2 regions of the Microbulbifer agarilyticus genome follow, and region 1 is predicted to be linked to the other one. Evidence: predicted binding sites of a transcription regulator. Region 1 holds the regulator's gene; the other holds the start of a gene.
What was found. Region 1 encodes LexA, which represses DNA repair genes until DNA is damaged. Its sites were predicted from a motif close to ACTGTNTNTANANACAGT; they were not measured.

Region 1 (5,770 bases):
GTCCGTGGCGGTCAAACTGGTCGTTGAGCGCGAGCGCGAGATCCGCGCGTTTATTCCGGAAGAGTACTGGACGCTGTTCGCCGACACCCAGACGGCGAAATCCGACGCTCTGCGCCTGGAAGTGAAAAAACAGGCCGGTCAGGCTTTCCGTCCTACCAATGAAGAGCAGGCCACTGCTGCGCTGAAAGCGCTGCAGGCCAGTGACTTCACGGTAAGCGCTCGGGACGACAAGCCCACCAGTTCCAAGCCCACCGCGCCGTATATCACGTCGACCTTGCAGCAGGCGGCGAGTAACCGTTTGAGCTTCAGTGTTAAGAAAACCATGATGATGGCCCAGCGTCTCTATGAGGCGGGTTACATCACCTATATGCGTACCGATTCCACCAATTTGAGTAAGGAAGCGGTCGCCTCTGTGCGTGAATTTATCGGTGAGAATTACGGCGAAAAATATTTGCCGGAAAACCCGAACAGCTACAGCAGCAAAGAAGGCGCGCAAGAAGCGCACGAAGCGATCCGTCCTTCGGATGTGCGGGTAAAACCCAACAACCTTTCCGGTATGGAGCGTGACGCAGAGCGCCTGTACACCCTGATCTGGCAACAGTTTGTTGCCTGCCAGATGACGCCTGCCAAGTTTACCTCCACTTCGGTGGTGGTTACCGCGGGCGACTTTGAGCTGCGTACACGCGGCCGCGTAATCCGCTTCGACGGTTTCCTGAAGGTCGCGCCGGCACAGAGCAAAAAAGACGAAGATTTGGTTCTGCCGGACATCAAAGTTGGCGAGAAGCTGAACCTGCAAAAGCTCGATCCGAAACAGCACTTCACCAAGCCGCCCGCGCGCTTCAGTGAAGCGGCACTCGTAAAAGAGCTGGAAAAACGCGGCATTGGTCGTCCGTCTACCTATGCATCGATTATTTCCACCATTCAGGATCGCGGTTACGTGCGGCTGGAAAACCGCCGTTTCTATGCGGAAAAAATGGGCGATATCGTTACCGACCGATTGAGCGAGAGCTTTACCGACTTGATGGATTACGGCTTTACCGCGAGTCTGGAAGAATCTCTCGATACCGTAGCGGAAGGAAAAAAGGGTTGGAAGGACCTGCTGAACGAATTCTATTCGGGATTCAGCAAGCGCCTGGAAACCGCGCAGGACAAAGAAGCTGGTATGCGTCGGAATAACCCGACGGATACCGATATCGAGTGCAGCAAGTGTGGCCGTCACATGCAGATTCGCACTGGTTCTACCGGGGTATTCCTCGGTTGCTCGGGTTATGCCTTGCCGCCGAAGGAGCGCTGCACCAATACCATGAACCTGGTATCGGGTGAGGAAGCGGTTGATGCGGAGAAGGATGAAGACGCAGAAACGCGTCAGCTGCGCGATAAGCGCCGCTGTCCCAAGTGCGGCACCGCCATGGATAGCTACCTGGTGGACGAACATCGCAAGCTGCATATTTGTGGTAACAACCCGGACTGTACTGGTTTCGAAGTAGAGCAGGGTACCTTCAAGATTAAGGGCTACGATGGCCCGGTCATTGAATGCGACAAGTGTGGCTCCGATATGCAGTTGAAGTCCGGCCGCTTTGGCAAGTACTTCGGTTGTACCAACGAGAATTGTAAGAACACGCGCAAGCTGCTCAAGAACGGTCAGCCGGCACCTCCCAAGATGGATCCGGTGCCTATGCCTGAGCTTGCCTGCGAGAAAGTGGAAGATACCTACATTTTGCGCGACGGCGCGTCTGGCCTGTTTTTGGCTGCCAGCCAATTCCCGAAAAACCGCGAAACCCGTGCTCCGCGGATCAAGGAATTACTGCCGCACAAAGATGAGATCGATCCAAAGTACAACTTCCTGTTCTCTGCCCCGGCGGAAGACAATGAAGGCCGCGATACAGTGGTGCGTTTCAGTCGCAAGACTCAGGAACAGTACGTACAGACCGAAGAAGAGGGCAAGGCGACTGGCTGGAAGGCGTTCTATCGCGACGGCAAATGGCAGGTAGAAGAACCGGCCAAAAAAGCACCAGCGAAGAAAAAGGCCGCCGCGAAGAAGGCGCCAGCCAAGAAGGCCGCCGCGAAGAAGACTGCGGCTAAAAAAGCACCTGCCAAGAAAGCGGCAGCAAAGAAAACGCCAGCGAAGTAAGTGGTAGGCCTAAAAAGGCCTCAACAGGAAGGGAACGGAAGTTTTGAGCAATCCCTACACCGGAACGGTGGCATCTACGCTGCGCAAGGCCCAGCTGTTGCTGGGCGAGTCCCAACAGGTTGCCAGCGGGCAGTCATTGCTGGACTCTGCACTTTTGGAGGCGGCTTTAACGCAGCTGTGGCGTGCTTACCGGGCATTCCTTGCGGAGCAGGGGCATCAGTTGCAGCTCGGTTTTGCCGCTGGTTCTGAGCCGGAAAGCGCGCAGGCGCTTGCGGCGCTGGTATCCCAGCGCGGCAAGTTCAGCGGTGATGTGACGGAGCTGGTGAACTTGTCAGAGGACCCGGAGAGTTGGCTGAGTGGGCTCTGCCGCGCATGGGCCGGGCACTGGCAATTGTCGACTTCCGCTCCTGCAGGATCGTCAGGGGCGTCGAACGCCACTGCCTCTGGTGTAGAAACCATGATCCCGGTGCGGCAGCTGGATAACCCCTCTGCAGGCCCTCAGGACGCCGCTATGACCGCAGACAACCTTCGCCATTGGTATCAGGCATTGGTGGAGCTGATTCAGCGTCAGCGAGCGCAGAGTCAAGAGTGGTAGCAACCGGGCTACTCGTGTCACGGTTCCGGTTCCCCGGGGCAATGCAGGCGTTAATTCACCAAAGAAATCTATTAGTGGATGCACGCTGATTAGTGGATGCCCCCTGTGGTACACTGGCTGCCAAATCACGCGGTTACCGGAGAAGTGAATGTCTACAGAGACTTACGAGATCATTGAGCTGTCCAATGGTGATGTGGCGCTACGACGCGCTGGTCACAAGGGTGAGCCTCTGGTGCGTATTCGTTTCTCCGACGAGAGTATGCATTTTTTGCGCGATCACAAGGTAGCGGTCGCCCGAGCCATGCTGGAGGCGGGGATCGAAGCGGTTCAGGATATCGGTGAAATGGAGCCAGAGCCTTTCGAGGAAGAAGTGGTTGATATCACTGAGCACACGATTCACTGATGGTGTGAAAAGAAGGTTTGAAAAGACTTTCAGGCATAAAAAAACAGGGCGTATGCCCTGTTTTTTTATGCCTGAAATAATTCGCCCAGCGATTGCGAGTAGCGCGATCAGATCGGATTTTGTCGAATCACTCCGACTGCCAACCCTTCGATGGCAAAGTTGCGGTCGCGCATGTCCACTTCAATCACGTTGAACTCTTCATTTTCTGGGTGCAATTGTACCGTGGCCTGGTTGCCACGACGCTTGAAGCGCTTCACCGTCACTTCATCTTCAATACGCGCTACAACAATCTGCCCATTGCGGATGTTGTCGGTGCGCTGCACTGCCAACAGGTCGCCGTCGAGAATACCGGCGTCTTTCATACTCATTCCGTGTACGCGCAGCAGATAGTCTGCAGGCGGATGGAAAAACTCCGCCGGGATCTCACAGTATTCTTCGATGTTTTCTTCCGCGAGAATCGGGTTGCCAGCGGCAACACGGCCGACAACGGGCAGGCCAGTGTGGTGGTCGGGAATGCGGATACCGCGGGAGGCACCGGCAACCATTTCGATCGCGCCTTTGCGGGCCAGGGCCTTGAGGTGTTCTTCTGCTGCGTTGGGAGAGCGAAAACCAAGTTCCTGAGCAATTTCGGCTCGGGTAGGGGGGTAACCGGTATCGTCCACATAGCTCTTGATCAGTTCCAGAACCTGAGCCTGGCGTGCGGTGAGATTTGTCATTGCGCCTTCCTTTGATCTGTATTTTTATACAGGTGCTGTGATTATATACAGATTTATGGCGCGCGCAAACTGTACCCAGGCAAGTTGAATCCCAAAGGGAAACTTGCCTGCGTCGTAAGATTGATTATTTGGAAGCTTTTTTAAATACCTTCGTCCGTGCCCGGAAAAGAGTCTCCCTCCAGTCGGTCAATGGCGCTCTGGGCGGGTGAAAAGATTGGGCTCTTGAAGCCGGCGTCTTCCTCGTCTCCCATTTCATCCGCAAAGGTGCCGTAACTGGCGTTTGCATCTTCCGGTGCGGCAGCGCCTATTACCGGTAGGGAAGGCCAATTCTGAAATTCGATTTCATCGATGCTGCCGTCGAGATATTGAATCTCGATGGTGCGTGACGGGTGGTCAACGGCAACGACCTCAAACAGGTCGCCTGTGTCGAAGTTTTCAAACCAGCTGCCAATTTCAGGGGCGATTCTCGCCATGACTTGGCCCTCCTGTGTCGGGGGTAGCCCGGGTTTTTATCTCGGGCCTTCCCACTCGTGGCGCTAGCTCTGGCGCGGTTTCTGCGGGGGTTCGGCAGATGCGACGAGTTGCGCGATTTTTTCAAATGTTCATGGCCAATCTAATGTCGCGGGCGTGCGCTTGGTAACTCGAACCAGCGCTGCTGGGGCGCGTGTTTAGATCGATTGTGCATGCGCGTATTCCATCATTGCCGGTATGTGCTAGTCTGGCGGTTAAAACAAACGTTTAAATTGTCGGTTTGAATTGTTGTGAGATTGGTATGAGTCAGTTGGATACTGTTCAGCGGATATTGGATGCTGCGGAAGTGCTGTTTGCCGAGCGCGGGTTTACCGAGACCTCTTTGCGCACCATCACCAGTACCGCAGGAGTCAATCTGGCGGCGGTGAATTATCATTTTGGTTCGAAAAAAGAACTGATTCAGGCCGTATTCGAGCGATTTCTTACACCTTTTACGACGTCTTTGGATGCAGAACTCGCCCGCCTGACTACAGATGAGGGTTCATTGCAGCTGGATGACCTGCTGCAGAGTCTATACCGGGTTGCTTTGGCCGGCTTGGCCAGTCAGGGGCGTGACCCCAAGCGGTTTATGCGCCTGCTAGGGCTGGCGTACACCCAGTCCCAGGGCCATTTGCGCCGCTTTATCGTTTCCCGCTACGGCGACTCTTACCGCCGTTTCGCGGGCTCGCTGGCCACCGCCTTGCCCCACGTAGATCCGGTGACCTTTTACTGGCGCCTCTATTTCATGCTCGGGGCCACGGTATTTTCCCTTTCGAGCTTTGACGCGATCGAAGCTATCCTGAGAGAGGATTTCGGCGCTGAAAGCAGCCTGGAAGAGACACTTGCCCGGCTGGCGCCGGCCGCAGTGGCCATGTTGACCGCGCCCGTACCGACCGAAGGTGAATAATTGGCCGGGAAACGGTGGCCCATTAATCGCTAGGGTTTGATCGTCTATTACGTGATCGAAGTTAAATTGTGGAGTGTATGCCGATGTCTGCTCAGATTGGCCCGGTAATGATCGATGTGGATGGCCTTACGCTTACCGAGGAGGATCGCGAGCTGCTGCGGCATCCACATGTTGGCGGGCTAATATTTTTTGCGCGCAATTATGAGAACCGCCCGCAACTGGAAAGCCTCATTGCAGAGATCCGTGCAGTGCGCCCTGAAATTCTGCTGGCAGTGGATCAGGAAGGGGGCAGGGTGCAGCGCTTCCGGGACTTCTTCACGCGTATTCCCTCAATGCAGGCGCTCAGTGCGCAAGCGAATACGCAGCAATTGCAGGATGTCGGCTGGCTGCTGGCGGCCGAACTGCTCGCGGTGGGCGTGGACTTCAGCTTCGCACCGGTGCTCGATGCGGACGACGATTTTTGTCGCATTGTCGGTGATCGCAGTTTCGCGCAGGATCCACTGACGCT
Region 2 (5,770 bases), 2.0 Mb from region 1:
TAAAGATTGCCAGTCAATCAGACCGGAACTCAAATTATTATCCAGAACAACCGTCCACAAAAGTAATTCGGTTAAAATTGATAAAGAATATGTTCAAAAAGAGTATAATATCGCGTTAACTGTTTTAATTTTATACAGAAAAATTTTTACAAATAGTCTCCCGCGCACTCTTATTCCGATATGATTTGGTAAAGATTGGCATTAAAAAAGGGGCCGTACGGCCCCTTTTTTAATGCTGATTTATTTCACGCGTCTCGTAATACGCCTCTTCACTAATCCGGTGATACGGAATTACCTGCGCTTCAAAATCCTGGAAGGCCTGATACACCCGGTTGAACTGCGGATCTTTGGCCGCGGTTTCCTGCATGATGCCTTGATTGATTTCCTTCAGGTGCGCGATCACCTCGTCCGGTAATTTGCGCAACTCGACACCGTGCTCTTCCACCAGCTCCTTGAGCGCGCGGTTATTGCGCGCGGTGTATTCATCCAGCATATCCTGATTGGCGTCGCGCGCGGCGACACGCACGATGGACTGCAGGTCTTCTGGCAGTTTCTCGAATGCGGTTTTGTTGATCAGGATTTCCAGCACCGAGCCCGGCTCGTGCCACCCAGGATAGTAGTAGTATTTGGCGATCTGGTGAAAACCGAAGGCGAGGTCGTTGTAGGGGCCAACCCATTCGGTCGCGTCGATCACGCCGGTCTGTAGCGCGGTATACAGTTCACCACCGGGGATGGTCACGGCGGTGCCGCCGGCGCGGTTCAGGACTTCGCCACCGAGACCCGGGATACGCATCTTCAGGCCCTTCAGGTCGTCGACGGAATTGATTTCCTTGTTGAACCAGCCCGCCATCTGCACGCCGGTGGAGCCGCCGGCCATTGGGATCAGGTCGAAGGGTTCGTAGAGTTCTTCCCACAGTTCGAGGCCACCGCCGTAGTGCAGCCAGCCATTCATTTCCTGTGCATTCAGGCCAAACGGCACCGCGGTAAAAAACTGGGCCGCGGGGATTTTGCCTTTCCAGTAATAGGCCGCACCGTGGCCGGCCTCCGCCGCACCGCTGGATACCGCACCGAATACCCCCATGGCGGGCACCAGTTCGCCGGCACCGAACACCTTGATCTTCAGGCGACCGTTGGACATGGCGTCGACGTTCTTGGCAAATCGCTCGGGGGCACTGCCGAGGCCAGGGAAGTTTTTCGGCCAGGTAGTAACCATCTTCCACTCAAAGGTTTGCTGGCCGGCATTTTCGATGGCGGTAATCGCCTGCTTCTCATCTGAGCGAGAAATTACCAGGCTGCCAAAGGTCAGCACCAACAGCGCAAGCAGGCCCAAGATAACGGGGGGATACCAGTTTATTTTTTTCATGTCCGTTTGAATTTTTATTGTGTATTGGCCCCGGGCACCTGGCCCGGGGTGGTGGATGCGATTTCACGCATCCAAGTTTTCAGCGCTCAGCTCTATTAGAAGAACTTACAGCGGCTGCAGCTTGGCCATGGATACTACCAGCCATTTGCTACCTGCGTCGTCGAAGTTGACCTGTACCCGCGCGCGCGGACCGGAACCTTCAAACTGCATTACAGTGCCTTCGCCAAACTTGGCGTGATCCACGCGGCCGCCCAGTGCCAGCGGTGGCAGATCGTCGTCGAATTCTGGTGCCGGGTCGGAGAACTGGCCGGCGCTACCGCCGAATTTCCCATAGTTGGGCTGGAACAGCGGTTTGGAGATTTCGGTTTTCAGGCGCACCTCGTGGATATACTCCACCGGAATCTCACTCACAAACCGCGACGGCTTGTTGTAAGTCTCGCTGCCGAACAGGCGGCGACTTTCCGCATAGGTGATGTACAGCTTCTGCATGGCGCGGGTGATACCCACGTAACACAGGCGACGCTCTTCCTCCATGCGCCCGGGTTCCTGGGCCGACATTTTGTGTGGGAACAGGTTTTCTTCCACACCGGCCATAAATACCAGCGGGAATTCCAGCCCCTTGGCGGAGTGCAGGGTCATCAGCTGCACCGCATCTTCAAACTCATCCGCCTGGCCTTCACCGGCATCCAGTGCGGCGCTGTCGAGGAACTGGTTGAGCAAGGGAATCTCCTCCTCGTCTACCGCTTCGCCATCGGCATCGGCGGTAGGAATACCGTCGAAGCCGCGGCAGGCACTGACCAGTTCCTGCAAGTTTTCCACGCGGGTCTGGCCTTTCTCGCCTTTTTCCTTGCCGTGGAATTCGATCAGGCCGGTCTGTTCAATGGCCAGCTCGGCGATGTGGTCGAGGGTCTTGTCGGTGCTCTCTTCGTCCAACGCGTCGATCAGGCTGAGGAAGTTACCTAGGGCATTGCCGGCGCGGGCGGCCAGCACCTTTTGCTGCAGCATTTTTTCCGCGGCGCTCCACAGGGAGCAGCCGTGCTCGCGCGCGAACGCCCGCACCGTATCCACTGTACGCGCACCAATGCCGCGCGTGGGCGTGTTGACGACCCGCTCGAACGAGGTGTCGTCGTGGCGATTGGTCATTAGGCGCATATAGGAGAGCGCATTCTTGATTTCCATGCGCTCGTAGAAGCGCTGGCCACCGTAAATACGATAGGGCACCTGCTCACGCAGCAGGCCTTCTTCCAGCACCCGCGACTGGGCATTGGAACGGTACAGAATGGCGATGCTGTCGCGGCGATTGCCATCGCGCACCCAGTCCTGAATACGCTCGACAATAAAGCGCGCCTCATCCTGTTCGTTGTAGGCGGAATACAGGGAAATCGGCTCGCCTTTGTCGCCCTCGGTCCACAGTTGTTTGCCGAGGCGACCGGAGTTGTGCGCGATAACGGCGTTGGCGGCGTTCAGAATGGTGCTGGTGGAACGGTAGTTCTGCTCTAGGCGTACCGTCTGCACCTCTTTCAGGTCCGCTTCGAAGTGCTGGATATTCTCGATCTTGGCACCGCGCCAGCCATAGATTGACTGGTCGTCATCGCCCACCGCGGTGATCGCACACTGGTCGCCGGCAAGCAGGCGCAGCCACGCATATTGAATGGTGTTGGTATCTTGGAATTCGTCCACCAGGATAAACGGGAAGCGGCGGCGGTAGTGCGCGAGGATGCTGTCATTGTTCAGCAGCAGTTCGTGGGCGCGCAGCAACAGCTCGCCAAAATCCACCACGCCGGCGCGCTGGCAGGCCTCTTCATAGGCACTGTAGATACGCACCATGGTCTGCAGCCAGGGGTCGCCAGTCAGCTGGATATACTGGGGACGAATTCCCTCATCCTTCTGCGCGCCAATCCACCACTGGGTTTCCCGCGGCGACCACTTCTTCTCGTCGAGGCCCAGTTCGTTCTGCACCCGCTTGATCAGGCGCAGCTGGTCGTCGGAATCAAGAATCTGGAAATTCTGCGGCAGCTTCGCTTCCTGCCAGTGCGCGCGCAGCAACCGATGGGCGAGGCCGTGAAAGGTGCCCACCCACATGCCAAAGGTGTTTACCCCGAGCAGTTCCTCGATACGCCCGCGCATCTCGCGCGCGGCCTTGTTGGTAAAGGTCACCGCCATAATGGAGTAGGGCGACGCCCCCTCCACTTGCATCAACCAGGCAATACGGTGCACCAGCACGCGGGTCTTGCCCGAGCCGGCACCGGCCAGAACCAATTGATTGCCCGGAGGCGCGGCCACGGCTTCGCGCTGGGGGTCGTTGAGGGGGTCTAAAAGTTCAGATACGTCCATGGGGCGGATTGTATCAGGGGTAGGGGGAGAACTGGGTATATAAACAGGGTTTTAAACCGCAGAAACTTGATGCGAAGGCGCTGCTAGCGGGTCGGCCTCCATGAGACCGTCTGCGGCCAGGACGGCCGCAGCCGAGCCCCCAGGGATGGGTTTACGGCGTGTCTCGTGGAGGCCGACCCGCTAGCAGTGCCGCCACCAAGCCACAATCAAACCAAGCCAAGGCTCGCCAGCACCGAGCCATGCCGCTAAACTGCACAACTTGAACCATAGAAGGTGTTGTCGTGAAGCCAGCGGAAGTCACGCAAAAAATCAGCGAGCAGCTGAGTTCCATGCGCAAATCGGAGCGCAAGGTTGCGGAATATATCCTCGCCAATCCGGGCGAAATCATTCATATGCGTATTGTCGATCTCGCCACCGAAGCACAGGTGAGCGAACCGACCGTGGTGCGCTTCTGCCGCGCCGTGGGCTGCTCCGGCTTCCAGGAATTCAAGCTGAACCTCGCCCAGCAGCTGGCTTCCAGCCCGAGTTTTGGCCAGATCGCGGTCACCGAAACCGACTCCATCGCCGAGTACAAACGCAAGGTGTTCGACTCCACCGTCGATACCCTGCTGAACGTGCGCGATAAGATTGATGGCCGCGCCCTGGAAGCGGCAATTTCTGCCATCGCTGCCGCCAAACGCGTGGAATTTTTTGGTTTTGGCGCCTCTGGCGCCGTAGCCGCCGACGCCCAACACAAGTTCTTCCGCCTGCAGATGGCCACCGCGGCCCACTCCGATCACCATATGCAGAGCATGTCCGCCATGAGCATGCAGCCCGGCGATGTGGTGGTTGCCATCTCCCAGAGCGGCCGCACCTCCTCGCTGCTGCGCTCCATGGAAATGGCCAAGCAGCAGGGCGCCACGGTGATTGGCCTCGGCCCCAGCGGCTCACCCATGACCCGCCAATCCAGTATTCCCCTGGAAGTGGATGTGGAGGAGGACATCGAACTCTACACGCCGCTCTCTTCCCGTATCGCCCACCTGGTGGTGATCGACGTACTCGCCATCGGCGTTGCCCAGCGCAAGGGCCCGCAGCTGCAGGAACACCTGCTGAAGCTGAAGCAGGGCCTGTATAACTTGCGCGAAGAAAAGCACTAAGAAAGTACAAGAAGCGGCTATTTGCTGTGAATGCGCTGCTAATGGCAGCGCTTACCCCTCCTTAGTAGAAAACCACTCACCATATATTCCCCAGCACCCATGGCATCTGCCGGGCGCGCCCGCTACTATGCCGCCGCCCGCAGGTAATATCCGCCAATGACTATGCTTTGACCATTGGCTCACGGGCTCCCACTGGCGTTGCCGCTGTACCCAAAGCTCCCTTATTTACCGGTTTGATATGCCCCCGAATTTCTTCGACGCCGACGGCCGTCCACCGCGCTGGCTCGCTCCCTGTCTCGCCGCGCTGGTAGCGTTGACGCCGTTTGCCATCGATACGTACCTGCCCGCTATTCCCGCAATGGCCGTAGCACTGGGCGTGGAAGTGGCGCAGGTACAGCACTCGGTTTCCAGCTATCTGCTCGGTTTCGCTTTGGGCCAGCTGTTTGGTGGCCCGCTGTCGGATCGTTGGGGACGTATTCTGGTGGGAACCATTGGTCTCAGCGTGTTTATCGTCAGCACCACGCTGATTCTGTTTACCAACAGCGTAGAAATGCTGGTGGCGCTGCGCTTCTTCCAGGCCGCGGGCGGCGGTTTTGCCACGGTTATCTGCGGCGCCATCGTGCGCGACCTGTACCACGGCCGCGAGGCAGCGCGCATCATGTCGCTGATTGCCACCATGATGCTTATTGCGCCGATGGTGGCGCCGGTGATCGGTTCCACCCTGCTGACTTTCGGCGACTGGCACGCGATCTTTATCTTCCTGCTGGTCTACGGTCTGGCGATGATGGTGCTGGTGCGCGGCATTTTGCCGGAAACCGTGTCGCGCTTTCGCCGCGCGCGGCGCCAGCGCCAGCCCCGCCGCAGTATGTTTCAGGGCTACGCAGAGATTTTCCGCACCCCACGGGCACTGGGCTTTTTATTTGGGCAGGCGTTTGTC

Region 2: a site for LexA is predicted at 3,728-3,745, ahead of uvrD (DNA helicase II). Genes of this name have one in related genera too.

The regions. Positions count from the first base shown of each region.
Region 1 covers NZ_CP019650.1:1,890,131-1,895,900, forward strand. Annotated here, with positions in the region: gene topA (type I DNA topoisomerase) at 1-2,131, shown strand, start outside; gene Mag101_RS07660 (DUF6586 family protein) at 2,175-2,726, shown strand; gene Mag101_RS07665 (hypothetical protein) at 2,875-3,129, shown strand; gene lexA (transcriptional repressor LexA) at 3,237-3,845, opposite strand; gene Mag101_RS07675 (DUF6763 family protein) at 3,986-4,318, opposite strand; gene Mag101_RS07680 (TetR/AcrR family transcriptional regulator) at 4,618-5,262, shown strand; gene nagZ (beta-N-acetylhexosaminidase) at 5,346-5,770, shown strand, end outside.
Region 2 covers NZ_CP019650.1:4,190,427-4,196,196, forward strand. Annotated here, with positions in the region: gene Mag101_RS17445 (TRAP transporter substrate-binding protein) at 230-1,363, opposite strand; gene uvrD (DNA helicase II) at 1,469-3,697, opposite strand; gene hexR (transcriptional regulator HexR) at 4,027-4,833, shown strand; gene Mag101_RS17460 (multidrug effflux MFS transporter) at 5,072-5,770, shown strand, end outside.